DNA from 3 places in the Massilia genomosp. 1 genome. Region 1 is predicted to be linked to each of the others. Evidence: predicted binding sites of a transcription regulator. Region 1 holds the regulator's gene; each other region holds the start of a gene.
What was found. The regulator HrcA, encoded in region 1, represses chaperone genes, less so after heat shock. The targets are predictions, from matches to a motif close to TTAGCACTCNNNNNNNNNGAGTGCTAA.
Positions count from the first base shown of each region.

Region 2: a site for HrcA is predicted at 5,010-5,036, ahead of rpoH (RNA polymerase sigma factor RpoH). Genes of this name have one in related genera too.
Region 3: a site for HrcA is predicted at 3,553-3,579, ahead of groES (co-chaperone GroES). Genes of this name have one in related genera too.

Region 1 covers NZ_WHJF01000005.1:94,649-104,505, forward strand. Annotated here, with positions in the region: gene leuS (leucine--tRNA ligase) at 1-722, opposite strand, end outside; gene F1735_RS03275 (DUF6597 domain-containing transcriptional factor) at 1,290-2,054, shown strand; gene F1735_RS03280 (hypothetical protein) at 2,108-2,449, opposite strand; gene F1735_RS03285 (VOC family protein) at 2,584-2,946, shown strand; gene F1735_RS03290 (barstar family protein) at 3,013-3,339, opposite strand; gene F1735_RS03295 (ExbD/TolR family protein) at 3,341-3,763, opposite strand; gene F1735_RS03300 (MotA/TolQ/ExbB proton channel family protein) at 3,774-4,430, opposite strand; gene dapB (4-hydroxy-tetrahydrodipicolinate reductase) at 4,439-5,236, opposite strand; gene F1735_RS03310 (outer membrane protein assembly factor BamE) at 5,279-5,839, opposite strand; gene fur (ferric iron uptake transcriptional regulator) at 5,930-6,358, shown strand; gene hrcA (heat-inducible transcriptional repressor HrcA) at 6,399-7,415, opposite strand; gene F1735_RS03325 (HAD family hydrolase) at 7,545-8,261, opposite strand; gene F1735_RS03330 (hypothetical protein) at 8,489-9,097, shown strand; gene F1735_RS03335 (hypothetical protein) at 9,148-9,762, shown strand.
Region 2 covers NZ_WHJF01000013.1:38,346-48,202, reverse strand. Annotated here, with positions in the region: gene ggt (gamma-glutamyltransferase) at 1-1,743, opposite strand, end outside; gene F1735_RS07260 (hypothetical protein) at 1,750-2,214, opposite strand; gene F1735_RS07255 (PEP-CTERM sorting domain-containing protein) at 2,370-3,092, opposite strand; gene F1735_RS07250 (PEP-CTERM sorting domain-containing protein) at 3,250-3,741, opposite strand; gene rpoH (RNA polymerase sigma factor RpoH) at 3,985-4,884, opposite strand; gene F1735_RS07240 (putative Ig domain-containing protein) at 5,373-9,857, shown strand, end outside.
Region 3 covers NZ_WHJF01000049.1:13,180-23,036, reverse strand. Annotated here, with positions in the region: gene F1735_RS18500 (2-hydroxychromene-2-carboxylate isomerase) at 1-552, opposite strand, end outside; gene F1735_RS18495 (OmpA family protein) at 856-1,293, shown strand; gene groL (chaperonin GroEL) at 1,410-3,056, opposite strand; gene groES (co-chaperone GroES) at 3,151-3,441, opposite strand; gene F1735_RS18480 (hypothetical protein) at 3,885-4,148, shown strand; gene F1735_RS18475 (cell division protein ZapA) at 4,145-4,456, shown strand; RNA gene ssrS (6S RNA) at 4,502-4,682, shown strand; gene F1735_RS18465 (EVE domain-containing protein) at 4,773-5,234, shown strand; gene F1735_RS18460 (sulfite exporter TauE/SafE family protein) at 5,422-6,225, shown strand; gene lgt (prolipoprotein diacylglyceryl transferase) at 6,176-7,015, opposite strand; gene F1735_RS18450 (LysR family transcriptional regulator) at 6,993-7,910, opposite strand; gene ilvD (dihydroxy-acid dehydratase) at 8,039-9,724, shown strand.

The sequences.
Region 1 (9,857 bases):
GTATGCGGGAAGGCGAAGCGCACGCCGACCGACTTGCCGATCCAGTTGGCCTGCATGACGCGCACTCTTTCCGGCCAGCCTGGCAGCTTGTTGTCGACATAGTCGAGCAGTTCGTCGGCGTAGTCGGTGATGCGCGCGTAGTACATCGGGATTTCGCGCTTTTCGATCGGCGCGCCGGAACGCCAGCCCTTGCCGTCGACGACCTGCTCGTTGGCCAGCACGGTCTGGTCGATCGGATCCCAGTTCACGGTGCCGGTCTTTTTGTAGATGATGCCTTTTTCGAGCATCTTGAGGAACATCCACTGGTTCCACTTGTAGTACTCGGGCTTGCAGGCGGTCATTTCGCGCGACCAGTCGATCGCCAGGCCCATCGACTCCATCTGCTCGCGCATGTGGGCGATGTTGGAATAGGTCCATTGCGCCGGCGGCACGTTGTTTTGCATGGCCGCGTTCTCGGCCGGCATGCCGAAGGCGTCCCAGCCCATCGGCATGAGCACGTTGTAGCCGCTCATGCGCAGGTAGCGGTACATCACATCATTGATCGTATAGTTGCGCACGTGGCCCATGTGCAGCTTGCCCGACGGGTAAGGCAGCATGGAGCAAGCGTAGTACTTACCTTTCGGGAAACGCGGGTCGTTCTCGACGGCCTTGTAGGCGTCGATGGCCTTCCAGTGGGCTTGGGCGGCTTGTTCAACGTCGGCGGGACTATATTTATCTTGCATGATGTGTGCGGCCAAGCGGGCGCGGCCAAAAGTAATATGAACCGATCATTATACTGGCACATCCCGTATCCGGGCACGGCCGGGGACAAGGGGCGAAAATTCGCTGAACGATGGGGCGGGCTTGCTGTCTAAACAACATGACAAGCAAATTCGACGCCTTAGCCTGCACGAAGCGGCTGGAAGATGCCGGCGTGATCCGAGGCACGCTTCAAAGCGACCGAACATGATCTGACCGTTAACCGCTGGTTGACGGGCCTGATCATTTCGCTGAACATCGCCATGGCGATCAAAATTTTCTTTCCCTGAAAGCACGATCAATCGCGGCGCATGGCTGTCCGTCTGAAGCATCTGGATTTTTTCTGAGCTAAGTAAGCTTTACCGGAAATTGCCATCATGACGATCAAATTCGACGCAATAGGGTATGCACAGCAATTGAGGTGGGTAAGCGCGCTGTTTTTCAGCCTGATCATCCCGATATTGCTGAAAACTTTCTGGCCCGGATTGCTGGCCTGAACGCCGCCCTGGCACGGTAAAATACCCGTCTGCCCAACTCGCCCAGCCATCCTGATGGTCCTCTACCAGGAATACCCGCCCCACCCCGCGCTGGCGCCCTATCTGGCTTGCCTGTGGACCTGCCAGGTGCTGCCCGGCGCCTCCCCCGTCACGCACCGGGTACTGCCGGACAACTGCATGGACATCCTGTGGCAGGATGTGGCCGCGCTGAGCCGGGTATCGGGCATGATGAGCACGGTCATCCTCGTGCCCGTGCATCAGCCTGTGCGCACCATCGCGGCGCGCTTCAAAGCGGGCGCCGCCGCGCACTTTTTCGCCATGCCGCTGCACGAACTGGCCGACCAGCATCCTTGCCTGGACGCGCTGTGGGACGGCGCCGCAGCACGCCAGTTCACCGATGCATTGTGGTCGCGCACCTTGTCGGACAGCGAGGCGGTCGCCACCGTCGAAGGCCTGCTGCTGCAACGCCTGCGCGGCACTGCCACCGGCATCAAGCCGGGCCTGGCAGATGCGGCCGTGAGCGCCATCGAGCGTAGCCACGGTTCCCTGCGCATCGAAACCCTGGCCGCGCAGCTGGGCGTGTCGCGCCAGCACCTGTCCAGCCAGTTCCGCGCCAGGGTTGGCCTGGGCGCCAAGCAGTTCGCGCGCGTGTGCCGCTTTCGCCAGGCCAGCGCACGCATCCGCGCCGCCAGCGACCCCACGCAGTTCGACTGGTCCAGCCTCGCACTCGAGCTGGGCTACTACGACCAGCCGCACCTGATCCACGAATTCCGCCAATTGTCGGGCAGCACGCCGGAATCGTTTGCCGCGCGGGCCTGACCGTGCATATCGTCCCGGCACCGTCTGCATGTCGCGAATAGTCGCTGGCGACCTTAGATCATCCAGCAGCAAAACCCTTGATTGTCGATCTCACGGAGCAAGGCAGCTATTCTACCGATGTCATCGGCGGAAATTTCCACGGCGCCAGTCAGCGGTTTATGAAGCATGCAAACGTTTTTCTGAATGCGTTCATACGATTCTTCAGGAAGCCGCGCTTGCTCAGCGAACTGAAGCAGCAGAGCCAGGCGAAGCTCGTTCTGCGAATGCCATTGGCTTAGCTGATCACTTGAAAAAGACAGAATATTGTTGAGTTCATTCTGCAATTTCTCGATGAGAAAGCAGGCATTGATCAGGCTCTTGCTCTCTGGAGAGTTATCCAACATAATTTTTGACATTCAAAAACGGCTTGCGATCAAGCCGGCGCAATCGACCAGCCGACAGCGGACCTGAGCTGACCGCCTTACATTTTTACAATACAAGCGGCGCGCGCCGTGGCAGGATGCTGTTTTTGCACTCACAGGAGACAATCATGATCAAGGGAATGCGCACAGTCTGCTACCCGGTCCAGGATATGGATGCGGCCAAGAAATGGTTCACCGAGGTGTTCCGCACCGCGCCCTACTTCGACGAGCCGTACTACATCGGCTTCGAGATCGGCGGCTTCGAACTGGGGCTGCACCCGGGCGAGCCCGGCATGCCCGGCTGCGTGGCCTACTGGGGCGTGGACGATATCGAGGCGGAAGTCGACCGCATCACCGGCCTGGGCGCGAGCATCCACTCGGCCATCCAGGATGTGGGCGAGTCGATCAAGGTGGTCGAGTTGAAGGATCCGTTCGGCAATACCTTGGGACTGATCTACAATCCGAACTTCGACCTCAAGAAGGTCAGCTGAGCACCAGCCGGATCAGGCGCACGGGCACTTGCTGCCCGCGCGCCCCAGGCAAAACCACCAGGCGGATCAGCGCAACACCAGCGCCAGCGCCGGCTTCTCGCCGTAATCCTCATAGCGCTCGTTGATGCCGGCGATGCAGAAAGTCATTTCGTCGAGCAAGTCGGGCACGCGCTCGCGCATCGATGCCGCATCCTTGACGACAATCTCCAGCACCTCGTTCGGTTTCAGCCGGAAGCGGGTCATGCCGTCTTCGTCGCGCAGGTAGCTCAGGCAATCGACCCAGGCATCCATCGTGTTGGCGTAATACTCGGGAAACCCGAACGCCGCGCGGCTTTCGGAATGAAAGGTATCCCAGCCGAGGATCGAGGCGCCATTCAGTTCGGCACTGGCCATATTATTTCTCCTTGTGTGGATCGGTCACGAAGCCCAGCTTGCCGAGACCTCGGGACTGCGCCGCCGCCATGACCTGGGCCACGGCGTCGTAACGGGTGTTTTTGTCTGCGCGCAGCTGCAATTCGGGCTGCGGCGCCTGGCGCGCCGCTTGGGTCAGGCGCGCGTCGAGCACGGCCGCATCGACCCGCTCCTCATTCCAGTACAGCACGCCTTCGGCGTCGATGGCGATGGTCACCGTGTGCGGCTGCAGCTGCACCGCGCCGGCCTGCGCGCGCGGCAAGTCGAGCTTGACCGCATGCGTGAACATCGGCGCGGTCATGATGAAAATGACGAGCAGCACCAGCATCACGTCGACCATCGGGGTCACGTTAATATCGCTCATCATCGATTGCTGGCGCGATGGATTGAAGCTGCCGAATGCCATGCCGTTCCCCTTATCTGCCGAAGTAGGAATGCAAATCGTGGGCGAAGCCGTCGAGCTCGGCCAACGTGAGCCGGTTCAGGCGGTTCAAGCCGTTATACGCCAGCACGGCGGGAATGGCCACCACCAGCCCGAAGCCGGTCATGATCAAGGCTTCGCCGACCGGTCCGGCGATCTTGTCGATCTGCACGCTGCCGGCGGCGGACACATTCGACAGCGCATGATAAATCCCCCACACCGTGCCCAGCAGGCCCACAAACGGCGCGGTCGCGCCGATCGAGGCCAGCACGGTCAGTCCGCTTTCGATGCGATGGGTGGCGCGCGTGATTTCCTGGCGCAGCACGCGGATGATCTGTTCATCGCGGCTCATGGCGCCGGCCAGGGTGGCGGCGGCCCCAAGGTGGGCCAGGCCTTGCGCCGGCAGCGGCAGATAAATGCGCTCGCGGTCGGCCAGGGCCAGCAGCGCGATGCCGTCCTGCAGCGTGGGGGCGGCCCAGAAGGCGTCCAGCGCCGGCGCCGCGCGCCGCACGCGCCAGCTGCTGAAGGCTTTGGACAGGATGAAAAACCAGCTCACCAGCGACATCAGCATCAGCACGTACGCCACCGCGTGGCTGAGCGCGTCGCCCTGTTCCCAGTAGCGCGCGATGCTGAAATGATTGACCGGTGGCATGGCGGACACTAGTCCTTGAGTGCCAGCACGTCCTGCATGTCGTACAAACCGGTCGCCTTGTCGGCCAGGAAGCGGCAGGCGCGCAGCGCGCCGCTGGCGTAGCTGGCGCGGCTGCTCGACTTGTGGCTGATTTCGATGCGCTCGCCGGTGCCGGCAAACAGCACCGTATGGTCGCCGATGATGTCGCCGCCGCGGATGGTGGCAAAGCCGATGGTCGATGGATCGCGTTCGCCGGTGACGCCTTCGCGCCCGTAGACGGCGCATTGCTTCAGGTCGCGCCCGAGCGCGTCGGCAATGACTTCGCCCATCTTGAGCGCGGTGCCGGACGGCGCATCGACCTTGTGGCGGTGGTGCGCTTCGATGATTTCGATGTCGTAGCCCTCGGCCATGCTTTTGGCGGCCAGTTCGAGCAGCTTGAGGGTGACGTTCACACCCACGCTCATGTTGGGCGCGAACATGATCGCGGTTTTTTCGGCGGCGGCGGCAATCGCGGCCTTGCCGGCATCGTCGAAACCGGTGGTGCCGATGATCAGCTTGATGCCGTGCTCGGCGCAATACGCCAGATGCCTGAGCGTGCCTTCGGGGCGGGTGAAGTCGATCAGGAAATCGGCGCCAGACAGGCCGGCGCCCAGCTCCGCTTCGATCGTCACGCCGGGAGCCGGGCCGACCAGCTGGCCAATGGCGGGCGAGCCGGCCAGGCCGAGCGCGCCGGCCAGCACGGCGTCCGGCGCCGCGCCGAGCGCATCCACCAGCATCCGTCCCATGCGCCCGTCGGCGCCCGCTACTGCAATGTTCATCTGATTCATTATGCCGACCCTCGTGCTACCGGTGCGCTGGTATGGAATGACTTACTTATTGATCTTGATCGAGGCCGAACCGGCTTCTTCGCGCTTCGGCGCTTCCTTGGCGGCCACCTTGGACGGACCGGCGATGCGCGCGATGTATTCCTTCTCGGTTGGCAGGTTGCCGCCGTCGAATTTCTCGACCTTGTTATCCTTGAAGTAGACCGTGACCCGGCTGCTGGTCAGCTCGCCATTGCCACGCGCCAGGTAGAACGGAAAGTCCCAGCGGTCGGCGTGGAAGATGTCGGTCAGCAGCGGTGTGCCGAGGAGAAACTTGACCTGCTCGCGGGTCTGGCCGACCTTGAGTTGGGTCAGCATTTCCTGGGAGATGAAGTTACCTTGCTGAATGTCGGGACGATATGGCGAGAAGATCCACAGGAACTTTTGCAGCTTGCTGGCCTGGACGGTCTGGGCGCCGGCGTCGGGCGAGGCGCTGACCGGGACCACGGGATCCTTGGCGCCGCCGAACATGGTGCAGCCGGACAGGCTCAGGACGGCCCCGGCCAAGGTCGCCATCAGGGGCGCGCGCAGGCTAAAACGGGGCAAAACGGCAGTATCGACAGGCATAGATGACCTCAAATCGTTGTACGGAAGCCTAGGCACCTCCGTCTAAAACGCTATATGATAAAGCACTACGCCAATATACGAGTAACAAACATGAGTAACAATCCCAGCGACCTCAAAGCCAGCGGCCTGAAAGCCACCCTGCCCCGCCTGAAAATCCTCGAGATTTTCCAGAACAGCGAGGTGCGCCACCTGACCGCGGAAGATGTTTACAAGATTTTGTTGACCGATAATATGGATGTCGGCCTGGCCACCGTGTATCGCGTCCTGACCCAGTTCGAGCAAGCGGGCCTGCTCAACCGCAACCATTTCGAAACCGGCAAGGCGATTTTCGAGCTCAACGCCGGCTCCCACCACGACCATCTGGTGTGCCTCGACTGCGGCAGGGTGGAAGAGTTCTACGACGACGAAATCGAATCGCGCCAGCACAAGGTGGCGGTCGAGCGCGGCTTCAAGATTGCCGAACACGCGCTGGCGATTTACGGCAACTGCGTCAAGCCAGCCTGCCCCCACAAGACGTAGGCTTGGCGAGCGCCGCGCTACGCCACGCGCTACGCGAGGCTCACGAGTGGCTGAGCGCGTTCGAGAGCAGCTTGGCGGTGATATCGACGATCGGAATGACGCGCTCGTACGCCATGCGGGTCGGCCCGATCACGCCCAGGGTGCCGACGATCTTGCCGTTGACCTCGTAGGGCGCGGTCACCACGCTCATTTCATCCATCGGCACCAGGTTCGACTCGCCGCCGATAAAGATCTGTACCCCGGTCGCCTTGCTCGACACATCGAGCAACTGCATCAGCCCGGTCTTTTGCTCGAACATGTCGAACATCTGGCGCAGCGAGCTCATGTTGGACGACAGGTCCGACACGCTCAGCAGGTTGCGCTCGCCGGAAATGACCATGTCGTCCGACTGGTCGGTCATCGCCTCGCTGCCGGCTTCGACCGCTGCCTGCATCAGGCTGCCCATATCGTCGCGCAACTGGCGCAGTTCCTTGGTCAGGCGCGTGCGCACGTCGTCGAACGACAGGCCGCCGTAATTCTGGTTGATGTAATTGGCCGAGCGCACCAGTTGCGCCGGCGTGTAGTCGGCTTCGGTCAACAGCAGGCGGTTCTGCACGTCGCCGCGCGGGTCGACGATGACGAGCAGGATGCGCTTTTCGGACAGGCGCAGGAATTCGATCTGCTGGAATACCGATTCGCGCCGCGGGCTGAGCACCACGCCGGCGAACTGCGACAGCGACGACAGCATCTGCGCCGCATTGGCGATCATCTTTTGCGGCTGCTGGGCCGGCAGGCGCAGGCGCGCGTCGACCGCGTGCTCGTCGAGGTGTTGCACAGTCAGCAAGGTATCGACAAAGATGCGGTAGCCGCGCGGGGTCGGAATGCGGCCGGCCGAGGTGTGCGGACTGGCCACATAGCCGAGTTCTTCCAGGTCGGCCATGATGTTGCGGATGGTGGCGGGCGAGAGGTCGAGTCCGGAGATTTTCGACAGCGCGCGCGATCCGACCGGCTGGCCGTCGGCGATATACCGTTCGACCAGGGCTTTGAGCAGCGTTTGCGCGCGGGTATCGAGTTGCATGATTCTAGGTGAGGGGCGGTAAGGACAAAAACAAGGCCAAGCACGAGTGCTGATGCGCTTATTATGCACGTTCGCCAGCGCGGCGGGGCTTTATGTGGCCGGCGCGGCGCGTGCGCCGCATTCGGCGCCTCAGTCGTGCTCGCGCTTGAGCCAGTCGAGCAACTCGTCGAAACTGCGGCAGATGGCGTCCGGCGCCACGCCGTGTTCGAGGTGGCGCTCGCTGCCGGTACGGTTGAGCCAAACCGCGCGCAGGCCGGCTCGCTGGGCGCCCTGCACGTCGAGCAGCACATCGTCGCCCACATACACCGCGTCGGCCGGGTCGACCCCGAGCTCGGCGCAGGCGGCCAGGAAAATGGCGGCGTCGGGCTTGGCGCGGCCGAACTGGCTGGCCGCCACCGAGACCTTGAAATGGTGCGACAGGCCGATCGCCTGGAGGTCGGCATTGCCATTGGTAACCGAGCCGAGCATGCTGCGGCCTTTCAGGCGCAACAGGCCGGGCACCACGTCGTCGTAGGGGATGACGGCGTTGCGCGCGGCATAGAAATGGACCATGGCCTGCTCGACCTTGGCCGCGTCTTCGCCAGCCGCTTCGAAGGCCGACAGCAGGCCGGCGCGGCGCAGGGCGCCCAGGTCGAGTTCGAATTCGGGCTGCTGCGCCAGCAAGGCCAGGCGCGCCTGGCGCAGGGCGTCGATGGTGAAGCGCTCGGCCACCCGGGGCGCATTGCTGTGCAGCCAGGCGTGCAGGGTTTGCTCCGCTTGCAGGATGACCGGGGCGATCGGCCACAGCGTATCGTCCAGGTCGAACAGGATGGCTTTGGGCCAGGTGCGGCGTGGCGTGGTCGGCATGTTCTTCTCGGTAGTTGGTCCGCTTCCAGCATAGCGAGGCAGGGCTTGAAAATCAACCGGACTGTCGGGCGCGCGCAGCAGGACGGGAGCGCCACGGCGGCCGCATCACACCCCGATACAAGGCAATGAGCCGCGACGTTGACAAATGCTCTAAAATGACGCCCATATCAGGCTGTCCGTCGGCGGCCCAGCCTCCCCACCTTACCCGCATTCGTTTTGGAGAAAGTATGAAAAATCTGTACCTGCGTTCCGCCGTGGCACTTGCGTGCGCGCTCAGCCTGGCCGCTTGCGGCGGCGACGACGATGGCACCATGCAACTGGGCGGCAGCGTCCAGGGCGTCACCATCGACGGTCTGGTGCTGCAGAACAAGGGCGGACCGGAATTGAAGGTCGAGCCGTTCGCGAGCAGCTTCGTATTCCCGAACCTGATCGCCGTCAATACCGAATACGACATTACCTTCAAATCGATTCCCTCGAACGCCACCTGCAAGATGGTCAACGGCAAGGGCAAGTCGAGCAACTACGGCATCGGCCAGATCGGCGTGAGCTGCACCCTGAAACCGCACGATGTCAAAGGCAAGATCGTCGGCCTGACCAGCGGTCCGCTGGTGATCATCAACGGCACCTATCGCCTCACTATTGCCGCCAACGAGACCGCGTTCAACCTGACCACCGAGTCCGCAGACAAGAAAACCAAGTTTGGCGAAGTCGGCGAAACCCAGGCGTACGGCTTGAGCGTGCTGCAGCAGCCGCCCGGCCTGATTTGCCGCATTGACAACGCGATCGGCACGATGGGCAAGACCGACGTCGACAATATCCTCATCACCTGCAACTGATCCCGGCCGCCGCCCCCGAGCGGGCGGCGCCATCTTCTCTGGAGAATTTCATGAAGTCATCCGTCCTGCGCCACTCGCTGCTGCTGACCCTCGCCCTGGGCCTGGCCGCGTGCGGCGGCAAAGCGACCTTCCCTGTCGAAGGCAAAGTCGTCAACCTGAAGTACTCGGGCCTGGTCCTGAGCAATATCGGCATGAACGACTTGCCGGTCGATGCCAAGGCCACCAGCTTCCGCTTTCCTAACACCATCGAATACGGCGTACAGTACGACGTCAAGGTGAAAACCAGTGCGCTGCACCAGGACTGCACCCCGGACAACAACACGGACACCGCCGGGCGCCAGGCGTCCATCAGCGTCACCATTACGTGCAGGGACTATACCTATCTGCTCGGCGGCAACGTCAAGATCGTCGGCGCCGATGGCGCGGCCAAGCCGTATGTGGGCGAGAACCTGGTGCTGATCAACGGCAGCAGCGACAGGATCAAGGTCGCCAAGGATGCGCAAACGTATAAATTCGGCACTGCGATCGCTTTCGGCACCAGCTACGGCGTATCGGTCCTGCAACAGCCGGACGGCGGCAAGCTGGTCTGCTCGGTCGACCGTGGCATCGGCGAAATGGGCGATGCCGAGGTGACCAACGTCAACGTGCTGTGCCGCGAAAAGTAAGGCGATCGAGGGCTTGCGCAGGTGATATTTGCAAAAGGCATAACTGATATTACAAAGATAAATTGGCCTGATATGCTGTAGCGCAGCATAATTGC
Region 2 (9,857 bases), on a different contig from region 1:
CGCACTTTTCTGCACCAGCGCGCTGCCCACGCCGTGGCGCCTGCCTTCGCTCACGGCCGTCACCGTGCCGTCGGCATTGAACACGATGGCGTTGGCGGCGCCGATTTCCTCCGGCTTGGCGGCCCACTTGTAGCCCAGCTTGTCCAGTGCCAGCGCCTGCGCGCTGCCGGCAAATCCCGGTTCGATCTCGGTGCTCGCATCGTTGCGCTGGCTCAGGCGCGGGGCATTAATGGCCTTGTCCATCGGCATGCCGAAATCGACGTGGTTGACGATGGTTTGCAGCACCGTCGTGATGATGGTGGCGCCGCCCGGGCTGCCGACCGTAAACGCCGGCTTGCCATTCTTGAACGCCATCGTCGGCGCCATGCTGCTGCGCGGGCGCTTGCCCGCTTCCGGTACGTTGGGGTGCGGGCCGCCGAAGTCGAAATCGGTCATTTCGTTGTTGAGCAAAAAGCCGTAACCGGGCACCACGATGCCGCTGCCGCCCCACGCTTCGATGGTGAAGGTATAGGCGACGATATTGCCCTCCTTGTCGGACACGGCCAGGTGGGTGGTGTGGGCATTCTCGGCCATCAGGCGCGCCGCATGCGGACGCTGCGGCACGCTGGGGTCGCTCTGGAAGGGATACGGGTCGCCCGCCAGTACCTTGGGCCCGGCGCGCTCGGCGTTCATGGCGGTGCGCCGGCGTGCCGCGTATTCCTTGCTGAGCAGGCCGGCCACCGGCGCGTCCACATACTCGGGATCGGCCAGGTAGGCGTTGCGGTCGGCAAAGGCCAGGCGGCTCGCTTCCATAAAGAGATGTTCGGCGCTGGCGCGCGGCAGCGCCTTGAGGTTGTAGCCTTCGAGCAGGTTGAGCGCTTCGCCGATGGCGATGCCGCCGCTGCTCGGCAAGGGCATGCCGACGATGTCGTAGCCGCGGTACGTGGTCTTGACCGGCTGGCGGATACGCGCTTCGTAGTTGGCCAGGTCGGCCATGGTCATCGCGCCGGCGCGCACGCGCACCCCGGGGGGCACCGGCGGCCGGGCCACGGCCTCGACGATGGCGCGCGCCATCGGGCCCTGGTAAAAGGCTTTCTGGCCTTGCGCGCCGATGTCGCGGTAGGCCTTGGCCAGGCCCGGGCTTTTCAGCACGGCGCCGAGCGCGAGCGGCTTGCCATCCTTGAAGTACAAGGCGCTGCTGCTGGTAAACATCTGGAGCTTTTTCTGGTTCTCGGCGCTGATGCGCCTGAAGTTTTCACTCACCGGAAAACCTTTGCTGGCCACGCCGATGGCGGGCGCCAGCACCTGCTTGAACGACATGGTGCCGTAGCGGCTCAGTGCTTCGTGCCAGCCGCGCACGGTGCCGGGCACGCCGACCGAGGCGCCGCTGGCGATGGTGGCGTCGAGGTCGCTGTCCTTGCCGTTTTCCTGGAATACGCCGGGGGTGACGCTCGCTGGCGCCGTTTCGCGGTGGTCGACCGTGATCACGCGTTTGTCTTTGGCCAGGTAAATCATCATGAAGCCGCCGCCGCCGATGCCGCAGCTGTAGGGATCGGTCACGCCCAGGGTGGCGGCCGCCGCAACGGCGGCGTCGACCGCATTGCCGCCCTTGTCGAGGATCGCCATGGCCGACTGCGACGCTTGTTCGCTGATGGTGGCGACCGCGCCGCCGGTGCCGCTTGCCACCGGGGTCCTGGCATGGCCCAGTGGAATGATCAGGACGATGGTGCAGGCGAGGGCGAAGCGGCGGGCGGCGTGGCTCATGGGGACTTATCGGCTTTCGGAGGGAGCTTGGCTGACGGTCAGGCGCACCGGTGACGGCGGGGGCGGCGGCGTATTGCTCGGCTGCGGTGGCGGCGGGATCGTGGCCAGGGTAATCACCAGGTCGGGCCGCTGCACCGAGATGTAGGTCGGCTTGGCCGGTTCCAGGTCGAACGGCTCTTGGCCGGTGGTAACGATCAGGGTGTCTTGGCCGGTGGGAAAGGTCAGGCTGAAGTGGTAGACGATCTTGCCGGCCGTGATGCAGAACACGTCGGGCGGGCAACGGCTGTCGTCGACGCGCTCGAAAAACAGGACGGTGTCCGGCGCCAGCGTGACGCTGGTCTGTGGCCACAAGACCACGGTCTGGTTGTTCTGGCGGTGCATCAGCGCTTCCTTCGGCGGTGCCTTCATTTGTGCGGCGGTGGACCCGGTAAACACACAGGCGGCGGCGAACGCGAAAAGCAGCTTGTTCATGATGGGCTCCTCAGTAGTGGGAAAGCCGATCATAGATCATATCAATTTCGCCATTGTGTGGCCGCGCAATTGACGAGTCGGCGCGCGGCAGGGCTGCCGCGCGCTTGCCTTGCGATGGATAAACGCCGGGCCAGCCGGCGCTGGCCCGTGGGCAATTACGCCTGCGCGGCGCGGCCTTGCCGGCGACGGCGGGTCAGGCCGATCACGGCCAGGCCCAGCGCCAGCATGGCGTAGGTTTCCGGTTCCGGCACGGCGCTGGTGTAGACGGTCAGGGTCGGGTTCAGCAGGGTCAGGCCGGCCAGGGAATCCTGGCGGTGGACGACGCCGTCCGGCGTGGTCCAGCTGGCCGGCGTGGCGAACACGGTCATGCTGCCGTTCAGGGACATGCTCATCTGCGCGAGCATGATGTTGCCCGCGCTGAAGACGAAGGCGTCGTTCCCCTTGAGCAGTTTGACCTGGCGGTTGCCGTTGCGGCTCCAGTTGTCGGCGCCGCTGGCGAACAGGCTGACCGAGCCGCGGTTGCTCGCTGTGCCGGCCCCGGCCAGGCCGCCCGGCGGCACGGCGGCGTCGAGCGTGCCGGCGAAGCTGGCGGAAAAGGAATAGCCGGTGATCAGGTAGCCCGAATGCGCGGCAAAGCGCATCTCGCCCGAGTAGTCAGTGCCGTCGGCCTCGCTGCTTTTGACGGCCATGCTGCTGGCAAAATCGCTGAATCGGATGGTCGTCGCGCTGCCGGTATCGGATACCAGCAGGTCGGCCAGGTTCGCATCAGGATTGCTGAAAGTGAAGGTTTTAGCTTCGATGACGGTCGGCGCCGCCGTTGCGGTAGCGCACGCGAAAGCCAGCGCGACCGCACCCATCTGCAATGTAATCAGGTTCATTGGTCCCATTCCTTTTCATGTCATCACATCGATGAACGCCCCACGGCGTTTTCAAGTCGCCATCATAATCGAGGGCTAGCCGCGCGTCATAGGACAACATTGTAAGAAAGATATTGGGGGCAACAGGCGCCGCCGGCAGGATCGCGGCAGCCCGGCCTTACGCGTCGAGACTGTCTTGCAGGCGCTTGCGGGTGCCGCGCGTGAGGACGATGACGGCCACGCCGACGGCGAGCATGACGTAGGTTTCCGGTTCCGGCACCGATTGCGAGGCCACGCTGGCGCGCGTGCCGGCCGTGTCGAAGGCGCTGCGCGCCTGCTTGTCGAAGCTGATGCGTCCATCCGGGTAAGCCTGGCGCAGGGTGGGCGTGCTCCAGGCGCTCAGATTGCTGTTGGCAACCACGCTCAGGGCGCTGGCGACATGGTGCTCGTTTTCGCCCAGCACGTCGCCCGGGCGCAGGTGCATGGCGCGGGTGACGTCGGCCAGGCCGCGGCTGGAACGCACGTCGGCCAGTTCGATGCCGGCATGGCTGGCATAGTGTTTGCTCACATTATTCAGGGCAGGGGACTCGATCAGGGCCGGAGCGGCGCCGGCCAGGCCGGGCGCCAGCAGCAGGGCGGCCAGAGGTCGTGTCCATGTTAAGTATTTCATTTGCAGACTACCTATTCATGTTTGGCTGTGAAAAAGGCTGTGACGGCGCGCAGCGCAGCGCTCGGGGCCCGGTATTGCCGCGCTCGCATATCGGCACGGTATGCATGATACGTCAAAGTCGAATTATAAATATGTAATCAAGTGTATTGACTTGTACAAGCTTGATGAATTGTACCGGCAAAAAAAATGCCGCCTAGTCTACACCAGGCGGCATCGGCGCGGGGCGCCGGACGTGCATTGTTCTCAGATAAATGCCGAAAGTGCCGCTTTCATCTTCTTGAGCGCCGCGCTTTCGATCTGGCGGATGCGCTCGGCCGAGACGCCGAATTCGTCGGCCAGGGCGTGCAGGGTCGCACCCGAGCCGTCGTCGTTGGCCAGCCAGCGCGCTTCGACGATGCGGCGCGAACGGGCGTCGAGCTTGCCCAGCGCGGTTTCCAGGCCTTCGGACTGCAATCGCGTGACCTGTTCGGCTTCGAGCACCTTGGTCGGCTCGGACAGGTCCGACGACAGGTAGGCGATCGGCGAGAACTTGTCGTCTTCGTCGTCGGTCGGCGCTTCGAGCGCGATGTCGCGGCCCGACAGGCGCGTTTCCATCTCGATCACTTCTTCGCGCTTGACGTCGAGCAGCTTGGCCAGCGCATCGATCTGGCTCGGGCTCATGGCGTCGAGCCCCTGCTTGTTGCTGCGCAGGTTGAAGAACAGCTTGCGCTGGGCCTTGGTCGTGGCGACCTTGACCAGGCGCCAGTTCTTCAGGATGTACTCATGCATCTCGGCCTTGATCCAGTGCATGGCGTACGACACCAGGCGCACGCCCTGGTCCGGGTCGAAACGCTTGACCGCTTTCATCAGACCGATATTGCCTTCCTGGATCAGGTCGGCGTGCGGCAAGCCATAGCCAAGGTAGCCGCGCGCGATCGACACCACCAGGCGCAGGTGCGACAGCACCAGCTCTTGCGCGGCGGCCAGGTCGTTGTTCTTTTGCAGGCGCTGGGCCAGGGAAATCTCTTCTTCGTGGGTCAGCATCGGCAGGCGGTTCACCGCCGAGATATAGGCGTCGATATTGCCCAGGTTGCCGGTGAAACCGAGTCCTAAAGCACGATTGCCGGTCGGAACCAATGCGGATTGTGCGGACAACGTCATCATGTATTTCCTCGTAGAGTTCTGTGCTGCATCATCGAATGCCCGGGCCGGAGACGGGTCCGGGGGCGATTGTTGCGATCTGATGCCAGCGGTGGCTTCGGGTCTTCCCCGCCATGCAAGTCCCTATATTAGCACTCTCTGGGGAGGAGTGCCAATGCGCAGAATGTATGGCAGTGATAGCGAAATGTTATTGCTTGGAGGTAAGCATAAATTGGCAAGCTTCACTCTAGTGGAGGACTGCATTTACGCCTTGCTACGGATCAAGCCAGGGCAGAGGCCCATCGCTATTTGTTTGCGCCGGGGCAGTGCTGTTTGATGCCAGGCGCCAGTATCGCGCAAGCGGCGCGGGCGGTCTGTACGGTCACACACGCTGGCGGCGCGCCGGCGTCGTTGCGTACCCGCGACGGATAAATCCAAATGTAGGAAGTTGTATTGACAGAGTGAAAGAATTTCTTTAAAACAATGACATCTCAACATTTTTGAAAGACACCATGACTCCGATCATCATCATTGACGGCGACGACAATAATAACCAACTGAATGGCGGATCGGGGCCGGACGTGATCAACGGAAAAGGCGGTGACGACTTCCTGTTCGGCGGCGACGGCAACGACACCCTCGACGGCGGCGCCGGCAAGGATATCCTGGACGGCTCGCTCGGCGCCAATACCTACCGCTGGGGGCGCGGCGCCGGCCAGGACATCATCGTCTCTGGCGGCCCGCGCGATGCCGGCCTGAACGTGCTGCAACTGGGCGAGGGCGTGTCCGCCTCCGACCTGCGCCTGACCCGCTACAACGACGATCTGGTGCTCGCCATCGCCGGTACCGAGGACCGCTTGACCGTCCATCGCTTTTTCGGTCAAGACATGTCGTACAGCGGCGGCATGGCCTGGGGCTATCCGATCAGCGTCATCCGCTTCGCCGACGGCGCCGGCTGGGATATCCAGGCGATCCAGACCAGGGTGGCGATGCAGGACCGGCCGATGCTGGTGCTCGACGAGCAGGATAATACGATGAACGGCCCGTTCCTCGACGGCGCTGGCGGCAACGACATGCTGTACGCCAACGGCCCGTCCGTGCTGCTCGGCGGCAGCGGCAACGATACCCTGCTCGGTTCCTACGGCAACGATGTGCTGCTTGGCGGCAGCGGCGACGACAGCCTGGCCGGCGGCTTCGGCAACGATTTTCTCGATGGCGGCGCCGGCAACGACCTGCTCAACGGCGACGGCGGGTACGACACCTACCGATTCGGCCATGGCAGCGGGAATGACAGCATCGACGCGCCCAAGTACGGCCAGGGAGATGTGCTGACCATCGATATGACGGCCGGGGTCCAGGCCGCTACCCTGACGGTGCTGCGTACCAGCCCGAACAGCCCGGACCTGGTGCTGGAACTGCCGCTGAGCGGCGAGCGCCTGACGGTCAAGGATTACTTCCTTGCGCAGCGCACGGTGAGCATCCACTTCGCCGACGGCAGCGTGATGAACAAGGCGACGATCGACATGCGGGCCCAGGGCGCGATGCCGGTCAACACCGTCAGCGGTACCGAGGGCGCCGATTCCCTCAATGGCACCTATGGCAGTGACATCCTGCGCGGCGGCGGCGGCGACGATACCCTGTCCGGCCAGAATGGCGACGACCTGCTGGTCGGCGGCGACGGCAATGACATGCTCGATGTCTTCCAGGGCAACGATGTCGCCGACGGCGGCGCCGGCAACGACCGCATCATGCTCGGCGAGGGCAACGCCACGCTGCTGTTCGGACGCGCCTCCGGTCATGACGAGCTGTTCCCGATGTACGGGGTCGGCGGCGTCACCACGGTGCTGCTGGAAGCGGGCATCGGCGCGGCCGATATCGTCCTGACCCGCAGCAATGGCGGCCAGGGCCCCGAGTTGCTGATCAACGTAGGAGGGGCCGGGGCCAGCCTGCGGGTGGGCGCCTATTTTCCGCCGATGGACGCGCAAGGGCCTGCCATCGCGCTGCAGTTCGCCGACGGCACCCGCTGGGACAAAGCGCTCATCGACAGTATGCTGTTGACCGGTAACGACGATAATAATGACCTTCGCGGCACCGCCGGCAACGACCGTATCGACGGCCGCGGCGGCCACGACATTCTCCACGGCATGCAGGGCAACGACCTGCTGCTGGGCGGTGCCGGCGTCGATGCGCTGCTCGGCGGCGAGGGCGACGACACCCTCAACGGCGGCCAGGGCGACGACTACCTGGACGACAATGCCGGCAACAACACCTATGTGTTCGCGCGCGGCGACGGCCGTGACATGATTTTCAACAATCTCAGAACGCCGGAACTGCGTTACCAGAGCATCGTCTTCACCGACGGTATCCGTCCCGAGGAAGTGCATCTGCAGCGCATCAGCCGCGGCGGCTTCGACGACCTGGTGCTGACGGTCGACGGCGCGCCGGACCAGCAAATCACCTTGCAGGCCTACGTCTGGAACGACCCGATGTACGACACCAATATGCGGCTGAAAGAAATCCGCTTCGCCGACGGCAGCAAGTGGGACGCGGCAGCCATCGCGCAGCGCTCGAACCAGGGCACCGACATGGGCGATACCATGAGCGGCGGCGAGGGCAATGACGTCCTCGACGCCAGGGGCGGCGACGACATCCTGTACGGCAAGGGCGGCGACGACACCCTGATCGGCGGGCGCGGCAACGACCAGCTGGTCGGCGCGGAGGGCTCCGATACCTATGTGTTCAACCTGGGCGACGGGCGCGACTTGCTGATCGACACGCGCGAGACCAGCGGCGTGGGCAACACGCTGCGCTTCGGCGCCGGCATCACGTCCGCCGACCTGCGCCTGACGCCGATGGGCAACAGTCTCGAGCTCGCCTATGGCAAGCAGGGCGACGCCATTTTGCTCAGCACTGGCGGCGCGCCGGGCACCGAGAGCGCCATCAAGCGCATCGACTTTGCCGATGGCAGTGTCGGCTACCCCAGCGATTACTTCAACCAGGCGCCCGTGCTCAAATTGCCGCTGGCCGACCAGGCAGGAACGCCGGGCCAGCATTTCAAGCTGACCTTGCCATCGGGCATGTTCAGCGATCCCAACGCGGGCGACGTGCTGAGCCTGATGATGGCGCAAAGTAACGGCTCGGCGCTGCCCGACTGGCTCCATTTTGATGCCGCCATCGGCATGCTGGAGGGCACGGTCCCGCAGGGCTTGCAGGCCAGCTTCCCGCTGCGCGTCACCGCGAAAGACCAGGCCGGGCTGCATGCCACGGATGACTTCATCCTGGCCGTGGGCGCCGCCAACAGGGCGCCGACCGTCGCGCTGGCGCTCAAGCCCGTCACGACCTACGAAAACAGCGGGTTCAGCGTGCGCACGCCGACCTTTGCCGACGCCGACATCGGCGACACCCTGAGCGTCAAGCTGCGCATGGCGGACGGCAGCGCGCTGCCCTCGTGGCTCTGGTTCGACGGCAAGGAAACGCTGAAGGCCGTGACCGATTACGAGCGCGCCGGCACCTACCAAGTGGTGGCGACGGCCACCGACCAGGGTGGCCTGACGGTATCGAGCAACATCGATATCGTCGTCAAAAATGCCAACCGGGCGCCGCAAGCGAGCGAGGCGCCCGGCACCCTCAACGCGGCGCTCGATACGGCGTTTTCCAGCGTGCTGCCGGCCCGCACCCTGATCGACCCGGACGGCGATGCCCTCACCTACAGGCTGAGCCAGTCGGGCGGCGCCGCCTTGCCGTCGTGGCTCAGCTTCGATCCGCTGACCCGCACCCTGTCCGGCACGCCGCTGGCCGGGGCCGCCTCGACCCTGTCGCTGGTGCTGGGCGCGACCGACAGCGCCGGCTTGACCGGCGCCATCGGTTTCAAGCTCAACATCGCAGCCGATGCGGTGCGCAACCTGGCCGGTACGATCGATGCCGATGTGCTCAGCGGCTTGTCGGCCGGCGACACCTTGTCGGGCCAGGCCGGCAATGACCAGCTCAACGGCCTGGGCGGCAACGACCTGCTCGACGGCGGCCTGGGCGCCGACCGCATGGCCGGCGGAAGCGGCGACGACCGCTACCTGGTCGATGCGGCCGGCGACCAGGTGGTCGAACTGGCCAACGAAGGGCGCGACACGCTGGTGGTGTCGGTCGGCTACACCCTGCCCGTCAATGCCGAGGTACTGGTATTGGGCGGTGCCGGCGCGCTGGCCGGCTACGGCAATGGCGTTGATAACGTCTTGTATGGCAATAGCGGGAATAACTTCCTCAACGGCAACGGCGGCAACGACCTGCTGCAGGGCGGCGCCGGCAACGACAGCCTGGTCGATACCCTGGGCAAGGGCCTGTTCGACGGCGGCAGCGGCACCGACACGCTCAGCGGCGGTGCGGGTAACGAGATGTACATCGGCGGCGCCGGCAACGACATCATCACGACCGGCAACGGGATCGACATCATTGCCTTCAACCGTGGCGATGGCAGCGATACGGTCACCCCGGGCAGCATTGCCGACAATGTGATTTCGCTGGGACGCGGCATCACCTACGCCGATTTGACGTTCAAGAAGGCGGGCAGCGACCTGGTGTTCGGTACCGGCGCCGGCGAGCAGATCAACCTGAAGAACTGGTTCGCATCGGCCAGCAACCACAGCGTGGGCAAGTTGCAGATCTTCATCGATGGCAGCAGCGATTTCCTGGCCGCTTCGCCGCTGGCCATGAACAGCCAGAAAATCCAGCTGTTCAACTTCGATGCGCTGGCCGGCAAGTTCGAGCAGGCGCTGCTGGCCGATCCGGCGCTGGCCAGCTGGAGCCTGGCGCCCGAGCTGGCCGGCGCCTGGATCAAGGCGGGCGGCAATATGGCCGTCGGCGGCGACCTGGCGCAGCAGTACGCCACGGCCGGCACCCTGGCCAATGTGGCCCAGGTACCGGCCTTGAACATCATCGGCAGCGGCAGCTTCGGCGACGGCCAGTACCTGACTTCGGCGATCAACCTGGCCGATGGTTCCGGGTTC
Region 3 (9,857 bases), on a different contig from region 1:
CATGTCGTCGCCGGCGAAGAACATCGGCGCGCCAAAAATGCCGCGCCGCACCGCTTCCTCGCCCTGGGCGCGCAGCGCCAGCTTGTTCTGTTCGGTGCCGGCGGCGGCCAGCAGGGCGCTGGCGTCGAGGCCGAGCGCGGTGAGGACGTCGCCTACCAGGGCCGGGTCGTCGATCTCGCGGTCGAGGGCGAAATTGGCATGCATGATGTGCCGGCAGAAGGTGCCGATCCATGCGTCGCCGGCGCCGAGCAGGGCCACGCGCAGGGGCAGCAGCGCGCGCCGGGGAAAGGCGCCCGGCTGGGTCCACGGCAAGCCGTACTTGTCGCATTGGCGCTGCATGTCGCGCCACACATAAGCGCCTTTTTCCTTTTGCAGCACGAAGGGAGACGAGGACCAGCCCGAGGCCTTGAAGACCGGTCCCAGCAAAAATGGTTTCCACAGCACGCGCACGCCGCGGGCGGCAGCGAGCGCCTCGATGCGCATGGTGGCGAGGTAGCTGTAATTGCTGCCGAAATCAAACCAGAATGCGATCTGCGGATCATGGGTCGTCATGAAGTCTCCTTATCCACCGCCGGTGTCAGGTCTGACATTCGGACACGGCCTCGGCTATACAAATGCCCGCCACCGGTGTCAGGTCTGACATTCGGACACGGCCTCGGCTGTACAAATGCGCAGTCGCCTGCTAAAGCCGGGCTCGTGTCCGAATGTCAGACCTGACACCGGGGGTGGGGTTGCTGAGGCCGTGTCCGAATGTCAGACCTGACACCGGGGTGCTCACCGGGGTGCTGGATTGCTTGTTTATAGTGCAATATTGGGCTAAAGTCGCGTGACTAGCTTACATCGGAAGGTTGCGCCATGCGACACATTCTCACCATGCTGTCGGTTTGCCTGGCTTGCGCGCTGCCGGGCGTGGTCCGTGCCGATCCGGCCCGGATCCTGTTCGCGACCGAAGTGTTTTTCGACAGCGGCAGCGCGCGCCTGTCGGGCGACGCGGTGTCGATCCTGGACCAGGTCGCCGGCAAGAGCCGCGAGCTCAGTCCCGAGCTGATCATGGCCATCGGCCATACCGATGCGCTGCCCGGCGACGCCCTGGCCCAGCGCTTGTCGGTGCGGCGCGCGGAAGCGGTCAAGACCTATTTGGCCGACAAGGGCGTCGAACGCATCCGCATCTATACCGAAGGCAAGGGCAAGCGCATGCCCGTTGCCGATAGCGCTACGCGGGAAGGGCGCGCCCGCAACAACCGGGTCGAGGTCCAGCTGGTGGCGCCAACAACGGCCCCGAGCGAACCGTAAACAGGATCGCCAGACGTAAAAAAGCCTGCAAGGCGCAAACCTTGCAGGCTTTTTATGTGTCGCAGCGGCGCCGCAAGCGATGTCGCTGGCGGCGCGTTGCGGCAAGCCGGGGGCAATTACATCATGCCGTCCATGCCACCCATGCCGCCCATGCCACCCATGCCGCCCATGCCGCCAGCTGGCTTGTCTTCCGCCAGTTCGCACACCATGGCGTCGGTGGTCAGCATCAGGCCGGCGATCGAGGCTGCGTTTTGCAGTGCCGAACGGGTCACTTTTGCTGGATCCAGAACACCCATTTCGACCATGTCGCCGTAGGTGCCGTTCGCTGCGTTGTAGCCGTAGTTGCCGGTGCCGGCCAACACTGCTGCAACGACCACCGACGATTCTTCGCCAGCGTTTTGAACGATCATGCGCAGTGGCTCTTCCATGGCGCGCAGGACGATCTTGATACCGGCGTCCTGGTCAGGATTGTCGCCCTTGACCGTGATGTTGGCACGTGCGCGCAGCAGGGCTACGCCGCCGCCAGGAACGATGCCTTCTTCCACGGCAGCGCGGGTGGCGTGCAGTGCATCTTCAACGCGGGCTTTCTTTTCTTTCATTTCGACTTCGGTGGCTGCGCCAACCTTGATCACTGCAACGCCGCCTGCCAGTTTGGCAACGCGCTCTTGCAGTTTTTCACGGTCGTAGTCCGAGGTCGCTTCTTCGATCTGCACGCGCACTTGCTTGACGCGCGCTTCGATCGCTTCAGCCTGGCCGGCGCCGTCGATGATGATGGTGTTTTCCTTGCCCACTTCAACGCGCTTGGCTTGGCCGAGTTCCGCCAGGGTGACTTTTTCGAGCGTCAGGCCGACTTCTTCAGCGATGACCTGGCCGCCGGTCAGGACAGCGATGTCTTCCAGCATGGCCTTGCGACGGTCGCCGAAGCCAGGGGCTTTGACTGCGCAGGTTTTCAGGATGCCGCGGATGTTGTTCACAACCAGGGTGGCCAGCGCTTCGCCTTCGATGTCTTCCGCGATGATCAGCAGTGGACGGCCGGCTTTGGCGACTTGTTCCAGGATCGGCAGCAGATCGCGGATGTTCGAGATCTTTTTGTCGCACAGCAGGACGAACGGGCTGTCCTGGATGGCAACTTGCTTGTCCGGGTTGTTGATGAAGTACGGCGACAGGTAGCCGCGGTCGAACTGCATGCCTTCGACGATGTCGAGTTCGTCGTTCAGCGATTTGCCGTCTTCCACGGTGATCACGCCTTCTTTGCCGACTTTTTCCATCGCTTCAGCGATACGCTCGCCGATCGAGTAGTCCGAGTTGGCCGAGATCGCGCCAACCTGGGCGATTTCTTTGGTGGTGGTGCATGGCTTGGAGATCTTGGCCAGCTCTTCGACGGTGGCGGCAACCGCCTTGTCGATGCCGCGCTTGAGGTCCATTGGGTTCATGCCGGCGGCAACGAACTTCATGCCTTCGCGCACGATGGCTTGTGCCAGCACGGTCGCGGTGGTGGTGCCGTCGCCGGCGTTGTCGCTGGTGCGGGAAGCAACTTCCTTGACCATTTGCGCGCCCATGTTCATGAGCTTGTCTTTGAGTTCGATTTCCTTGGCGACCGAAACACCGTCCTTGGTGACGGTCGGCGCGCCGAACGAGCGCTCGAGCACCACGTTGCGGCCTTTCGGGCCCAGGGTGACTTTGACTGCGTTGGCCAGGATGTTGACGCCTTCAACCATTTTGGCGCGCGCTGCGTCGCCGAATACTACTTCTTTAGCTGCCATGTTTTTTTCTCCGTTGTGCGTAGATGTCTATCGCGTGGAATGCTTAATGAAAGGTCGTGCGCCGGCCGGGAAACCATGTTCCCGACCGAGTCGATCACTTGACCAGAACGGCCATGATGTCTTCTTCGCGCATCACCAGCAGCTCGTCGCCGTCGACTTTGACGGTTTGGCCGGAGTATTTGCCGAACAGGACACGGTCGCCGACTTTGACTTCCAGCGCGCGTACTTTGCCGTCATCCTGGACTTTTCCGTTGCCGACAGCCAAGATTTCGCCTTGATCCGGTTTTTCAGCGGCTGCGTCAGGAATGATGAGGCCGGATGCGGTTTTGGTTTCCTGGTCGAGACGCTTGACGATGACGCGATCGTGCAATGGGCGAAGGTTCATGCAAAACTCCTTAATATTCAGTGGTTTAGTAGCTATTGGTCAGGACCGCCCTGGGCGTTCCCGGTGTTTCAACATGTCTCGCGGTGTTGCCGCCGAGACTAGAAAGAGTTGTTAGCACTCTCTACTAACGAGTGCTAATTATAGGGACGGTCCAAGGGTTTTTCAAGGCATCCTGTTGACTATTTAACAGATGAGCTTGATCTGGCGCAAAGTGTGGAAGCGCCGGCGAGGCCAAAACTGGCCTTATCTCAAGAGGCGCCGGGCCAGCTGTGCGCCGCCCGCGACTTGTGCTGTGCGCCTGGGTGCGACCGGGGGTTGTGCATGGAGCGGCGGCCCGACGCCCGCGCTTTCGCGGCAGCCTTCTTACATCCCCTTACATCAATCGTCTACCCCTGTTGCTGATTCGGTTGACGGACTTTCGTTCGCACCCCTATAGTTACGGGATGATTTCTGAATTCATCGAACTATCCGAAAAAATCGACCGGCTTGCCGAGTTGACCCTCTCACTGCGCGCCGAGAATACTCAGTTGCGGCAATGGAATACACAGGTGCGCCAGTCGAATGCGCAGCTGTTCGCCGAAAAGGAGGCTTGCCTGGTGCGCCTGAACGAAGTGCAGCGCCGGGTCGAAGCGTTGCTGGCCCAGATACCCGATCCGAACGGGGTGACCGTGGCCACCGTGGCGCCCCAGGCCGAGGGCGTGCAATGATCCAGCTCAATGTCACGATCATGGGCAGTTCCTATCGCCTGGTGTGCAAGGAGGGCGAAGAGCGCACCTTGCAGGAGGCGGTCAGTTATCTCGACGGCAAAATGTGTACCTTGCGCGATTCGGGCAAGGTCAAGGGAAACGACCGCATCGCCGTCATGGCTGCGCTCAATATGGCGGCCGAATTCCTGTCGGTGAAAACGCCGCAAGGGCCGCTTGCCGAAATGACGATGTTGGAAGTCAAGCAGAAACTCGGCGAGATGCATACGGTGCTCGACAACGCCCTGACTCCCCAGGAAAATCTGTTCTGAGTTTAATTTTTGTTTGACATGACGGCACATCGGAGTAAACTCCGTCTCACCCTGCGGTGTTCGCGATTGCCATATATTCCTTGAACCATTTATGTGCACAGGTTGCGGAATCTTGTTTGATGGGAGTGAGCGTCGCTCGTTCGACGAACCCGAAATTGAACTAACTGCGACCGCCTTGAACCATTAGGTTCAGGATGCCGGTAAAGACGGCACATGCGGGGCACTGATTTTACAAAGCGGTTGCAAGCATTCGGTGCGCAACCGTTTTTTTATGGGCGCGCGCTTTGCTGTGCGACGCCCAAAGCGGAGCAATTGCATGGCCTATTGGCTGATGAAGTCCGAACCGGACGAAGTAAGTATCGACGACGTGCTGGCCGCGCCGGAACAAACGGTGGCGTGGTTCGGCGTGCGCAATTACCAGGCGCGTAACTTCATGCGCGACGGCATGCGGGTCGGCGATCTGGCCCTGTTTTATCATTCCAGCTGCGCCGAGCCGGGCGTCGCCGGGATCGTCGAAGTGTGCAGCGCCGCCTACCCTGACGCCAGCCAGTTCGACCAGGCCAGCCATTATTACGATCCGAAGGCCACGCTTGAACAGCCGCGCTGGATCAGCGTCGACGTGCGCGCCGTGCGCAAGACAGCTCTGTTGAGCCTGAAGCAATTGCGCACCATCCCCGCCCTGGCCGACATGCGCCTGCTGGCCAAGGGCAGCCGCCTGTCGGTCATGCCGGTCGACGCGCACGAATGGCGTACCATCGAAGCCTTGCTGGAAAAGTAGACGCCCCAGCATTCGCACGTCCGTGCCGCGCCTGGGGCCGCGGGGCGGCCTCGGCGGTGAATGCGGACGTTGCGTTGTAGAATACTTGCCAAGGCGAGTCCGCGGGTGGCTTGCCACCAACGCAAGCCTCACCGACCGCACCCATGACGACTGCAACTGCAACGACGGCCACTTCAAGGGGGCGCCGATGGCCTGGAGCCTGATCCTGATCTTGCTGGCCATGGGCGCCGCCGGCGGCTTCGCGGCCGGTTTGCTGGGCATCGGCGGCGGCATGGTGCTGGTGCCCTTCATTACGATGATCTACACCGCCGAGCATTTTCCGCCCGACGCGGTGGTGCATATGGCGATCGCCACCTCGCTCGCCACCATCATGTTTACGTCCCTGTCGTCAGTGCGCGCGCATCACGCGCATGGCGCCGTGCTGTGGCCGATCGTGCGCATGCTCACGCCCGGCATCGTGATCGGCTCCTGGATCGGGCCGTGGCTGGGCAAGCAGCTCAACACCACCGCGCTGGCGCTGGTGTTCGCCGCCTTCGTGGCGTTTTCGGCCACCCAGATGTTGAGCGGGAAAAAGCCCGCCGGCGCGCGCGAGCTGCCCGGCGCGCCCGGCATGTTCGCCGCCGGCGGGGTGTTCGGCGTGGTGTCGGGGGTGGTGGGGGCGGGCGGCGGCTTCATGTCGATCCCGTTCATGACCTGGTGTAACGTCAAGATCCACAACGCGGTCGCCACCAGCGCCGCGCTGGGCTTTCCGATTGCGCTCTCGGGCACCTTGTCGAACATCTGGTTCGGCTGGGACCAGCCCGGCCTGCCGCCGTATTCGCTCGGCTACATCTACCTGCCGGCGCTGGCCGTGATTGCCACGGCCAGCGTGCTGGCGGCGCCGCTGGGCGCGCGCGCCGCGCACCGCATGCCGGTGCAACAGTTAAAACGCATCTTCCCGTTCATTTTGTATGCGCTGGCCGCTTATATGCTGTGGAAGGCGTTTCACTGACAGCGCCTTTCCGGTAGGCCCACACCAGCATGGCGATGCCGCCCGCGATCATCGGCAGCGACAGCATCTGGCCCGACGTGACCGGCAAGCCGGCCACGCTGACCTGCCAGTCCGGCACGCGGAAGTATTCGGTGAAAAAGCGCGCGCAGCCGTACAGCAGGGTGAACATGGCCCCCACCGCCAGCCGTGGACGCTCCTTGCGCGCATAGATCCACAGCAGCACGAACACCACCAGGCCGTCGACGATCAACTGGTACAGCGGCGAGGGATGGCGCGGTCCCTGCACGCCCGGCCACAGCATGGCCCACGGCAGGCTGGGGTCGGCCACCCTGCCCGGCAGTTCGGCGTTGATGAAGTTGCCCATGCGTCCGGCCGCGTAGCCGAGCGGGACCAGCGGTGCGATGAAATCGTAGACGTCGAGCAGATTGCGTTTGGCCTTGCGCGCCCACAATCCCATGGCCAGCAGCACCCCGAGAAAGCCGCCGTGGAACGACATGCCGCCCTGCCATATCTTGAAGATGGCCACCGGATCGGCCATGAAGCGGGCCGGTTGATAGAAGAAGACTTCACCCAGGCGCCCGCCGATGATCACCCCGAGCATGCCGTAGAACAGCATGTCGTCCAGGTCTTCCTTTTTCCAGCCGCGCGCGGCGATGTGCGGCTGCTTGATGCGCACGCGCCCGAGGGCGAGGAACATGGCGAACGCCAGCACGTACATCAGGCCGTACCAGTGTACGTGCAGCGGGCCGAGCGAAAAGGCGACGGGGTCAGGCATCGGGTGGGTCAGCATCGGTATTCTTTCGTAGTAAATCCAAAAAGCCCTGCAGGACCGGCGAGACGGCGTCGCGCCGCCAGGCCAGCCCGGTTTCCACCTGCGGCGTCGGATCGCGCAGGGCCCGGTATTCTACGCCGGGCCGCATCAGGTTGGACACCGATTGTGGCACAAGTGCCATCCCCATGCCGGCCGAGACGAGGCTGACGATGGTCTGCATCTGGATCGCTTCCTGCCCGATCTCGGGAGTGATGCCGGCCGCGCGGAAGCAAGCCAGGATGGCGTCGTGCAGGGCCGGCGCGATCGGGCGCGGAAAGATGATCAGCGGCAGCGGCGGCAGCGCGGCCAGGGCCACCGCCTGGCCGGGCGCGCCGCTGACGACGCCGGCCGGCAGGGCCACGATCAGCGCTTCGGTCAACACCTTCAGGTAATCGAGTTCCAGGCGCGCCTTGTCCGGCAGCGGCGCGATCAACAGGCCGGTATCGATGCGCCCGTGCAGCAGGTCGTCGATCTGGACGTCGGAAGTCGCTTCTTGCAGCGCGATACTTACTTGCGGAAAAGCCGCGCGGTAGCGGCGCAGGAAGGGCGGCAGCACGCTGTAATCGGCCGAAGACACGAAGGCCAGCGACAGGCGCCCGGCCGCGCCGCCGGCCGCGCGTTGCACCAGCGCGGGCAAGGCGCTGCTCGCGGCCAGGATGCGGCGCGCCTCCGGCAGCAGGGCGGCGCCGGCCGGTGTGAGCTCGACGGCGCGGCGGCTGCGCGCGAACAGCGGCGCGCCCAGCAACGCTTCGAGACCCTGGATGGTTTGCGACAGCGGCGGCTGGGTCATGTGCAGGCGCAGCGCGGCCTTGCCGAAGTGAAGTTCTTCGGCGACGGCGACAAAATAGCGCAATTGGCGCAGTTCAAGGTGCATCGATATGCGCTTCCATGTCAATGATGGACTGTGATATGCGGGGCGACTCACAGCGATGCAAATGATATATTTGACGCGCGCTTGCCTGCAAGGCATTCTTGTCGCTATCAAATCATCCGGAGCAAGCCATGTCAGACCAGCCACGCTACAACCGTCGTTCCCGCAACATCACCGAAGGCGTCTCGCGCAGCCCGAACCGCTCGATGTACTACGCCATGGGCTATGAAACCGAGGATTTCGACAAGCCGATGATCGGCATCGCCAACGGCCACTCCACCATTACCCCATGCAACTCGGGCTTGCAAAAGCTGGCCGACATTGCCATCACCACGATCAAGGCGGCCGGCGCCAATCCCCAGGTGTTCGGCACGCCGACCATTTCGGACGGCATGTCGATGGGCACCGAAGGCATGAAATATTCGCTCATCTCGCGCGAAGTGATCGCCGACTGCATCGAAACCGCCGTCAACGGCCAGTGGATGGATGGCGTGGTCGTGATCGGCGGCTGCGACAAGAACATGCCGGGCGGGATGATCGCCCTGGCGCGCACCAATGTGCCGGGCATTTATGTGTACGGCGGCACCATCAAGCCGGGCAACTGGAAAGGCAAGGACCTGACCATCGTGTCGGCCTTCGAGGCGGTGGGCGAATTTACCGCCGGGCGCATGTCGAAGGAAGACTTCGACGGCATCGAGCGCAACGCCTGCCCCTCGGCCGGTTCCTGCGGCGGCATGTACACGGCCAACACCATGTCATCCTCGTTCGAGGCGCTGGGAATGGGTTTGCTGTATTCGTCGACCATGGCCAATCCGGACGATGAAAAGGTCGGCTCGGCCGCCGAATCGGCGCGCGTGCTGGTCGAGGCCGTTAAAAAGGACCTCAAGCCGCGCGACATCATCACCCGCAAGTCGATCGAAAACGCCGTTTCCCTGATCATGGCCACGGGCGGTTCGACCAACGCCGTGCTGCATTACCTGGCGATTGCCCATGCGGCCGAAGTCGAGTGGACCATCGACGACTTCGAGCGCGTGCGCCAGAAAGTGCCGGTCATCTGCAACCTCAAGCCGTCCGGGCAGTACGTGGCGACCGACCTGCACAAGGCCGGCGGCGTGCCGCAAGTGCTCAAGCTCTTGCTCGACGCCGGCTTGTTGCACGGCGACTGCATCACCATCACCGGCCGCACGATCGCCGAGGAACTGGCCGAGATCCCGTCGGTACCGGACCCGAAGCAGGATGTTATCCGCACCATCGACAAGGCGCTGTACCGCCAGGGGCACCTCGCGATCCTCAAGGGAAACCTGTCGCCGGAAGGCTGCGTGGCCAAGATTACCGGGCTGAAAAATCCCGTGATCACCGGTCCGGCGCGCGTGTTCAACGACGAATATACGGCCATGGATGCGATCCTGGCCGACGGCATCAAGGCGGGCGACGTGCTGGTGATGCGCTACCTGGGGCCGAAGGGCGGTCCCGGCATGCCGGAAATGCTGGCGCCGACGGCGGCGCTGATCGGCAAGGGACTGGGCGAATCGGTGGGCTTGATTACGGACGGGCGTTTTTCGGGCGGGACCTGGGGCATGGTGGTCGGCCACGTGGCGCCGGAAGCCTTCGATGGCGGCACGATCGCACTGGTGGAAGAGGGCGATTCGGTGACCATCGATGCGCACCAGCAACTGATCCAGCTGAATGTGAGCGATGAGGAAATTGCCCGCCGCCGCGCCAACTGGGTCAAGCCGGCGCCGCGCTATACGCGCGGGGTGCTGGCCAAGTTCGCGGCGCTGGCCTCGTCGGCCAGCAAGGGAGCGGTGACGGGGTAAATAAGCCGTCGCTTCTGATCGTCGCTTCTGGCCGTCGACCCATAAACCGTCGCCCCCGCGCAGGCGGGGGCGATGGTGTTTAAGTCAAAGGCTGGATTGGCGCGCAGGCGCCGGTCTTGAGGTCATCGGGCGT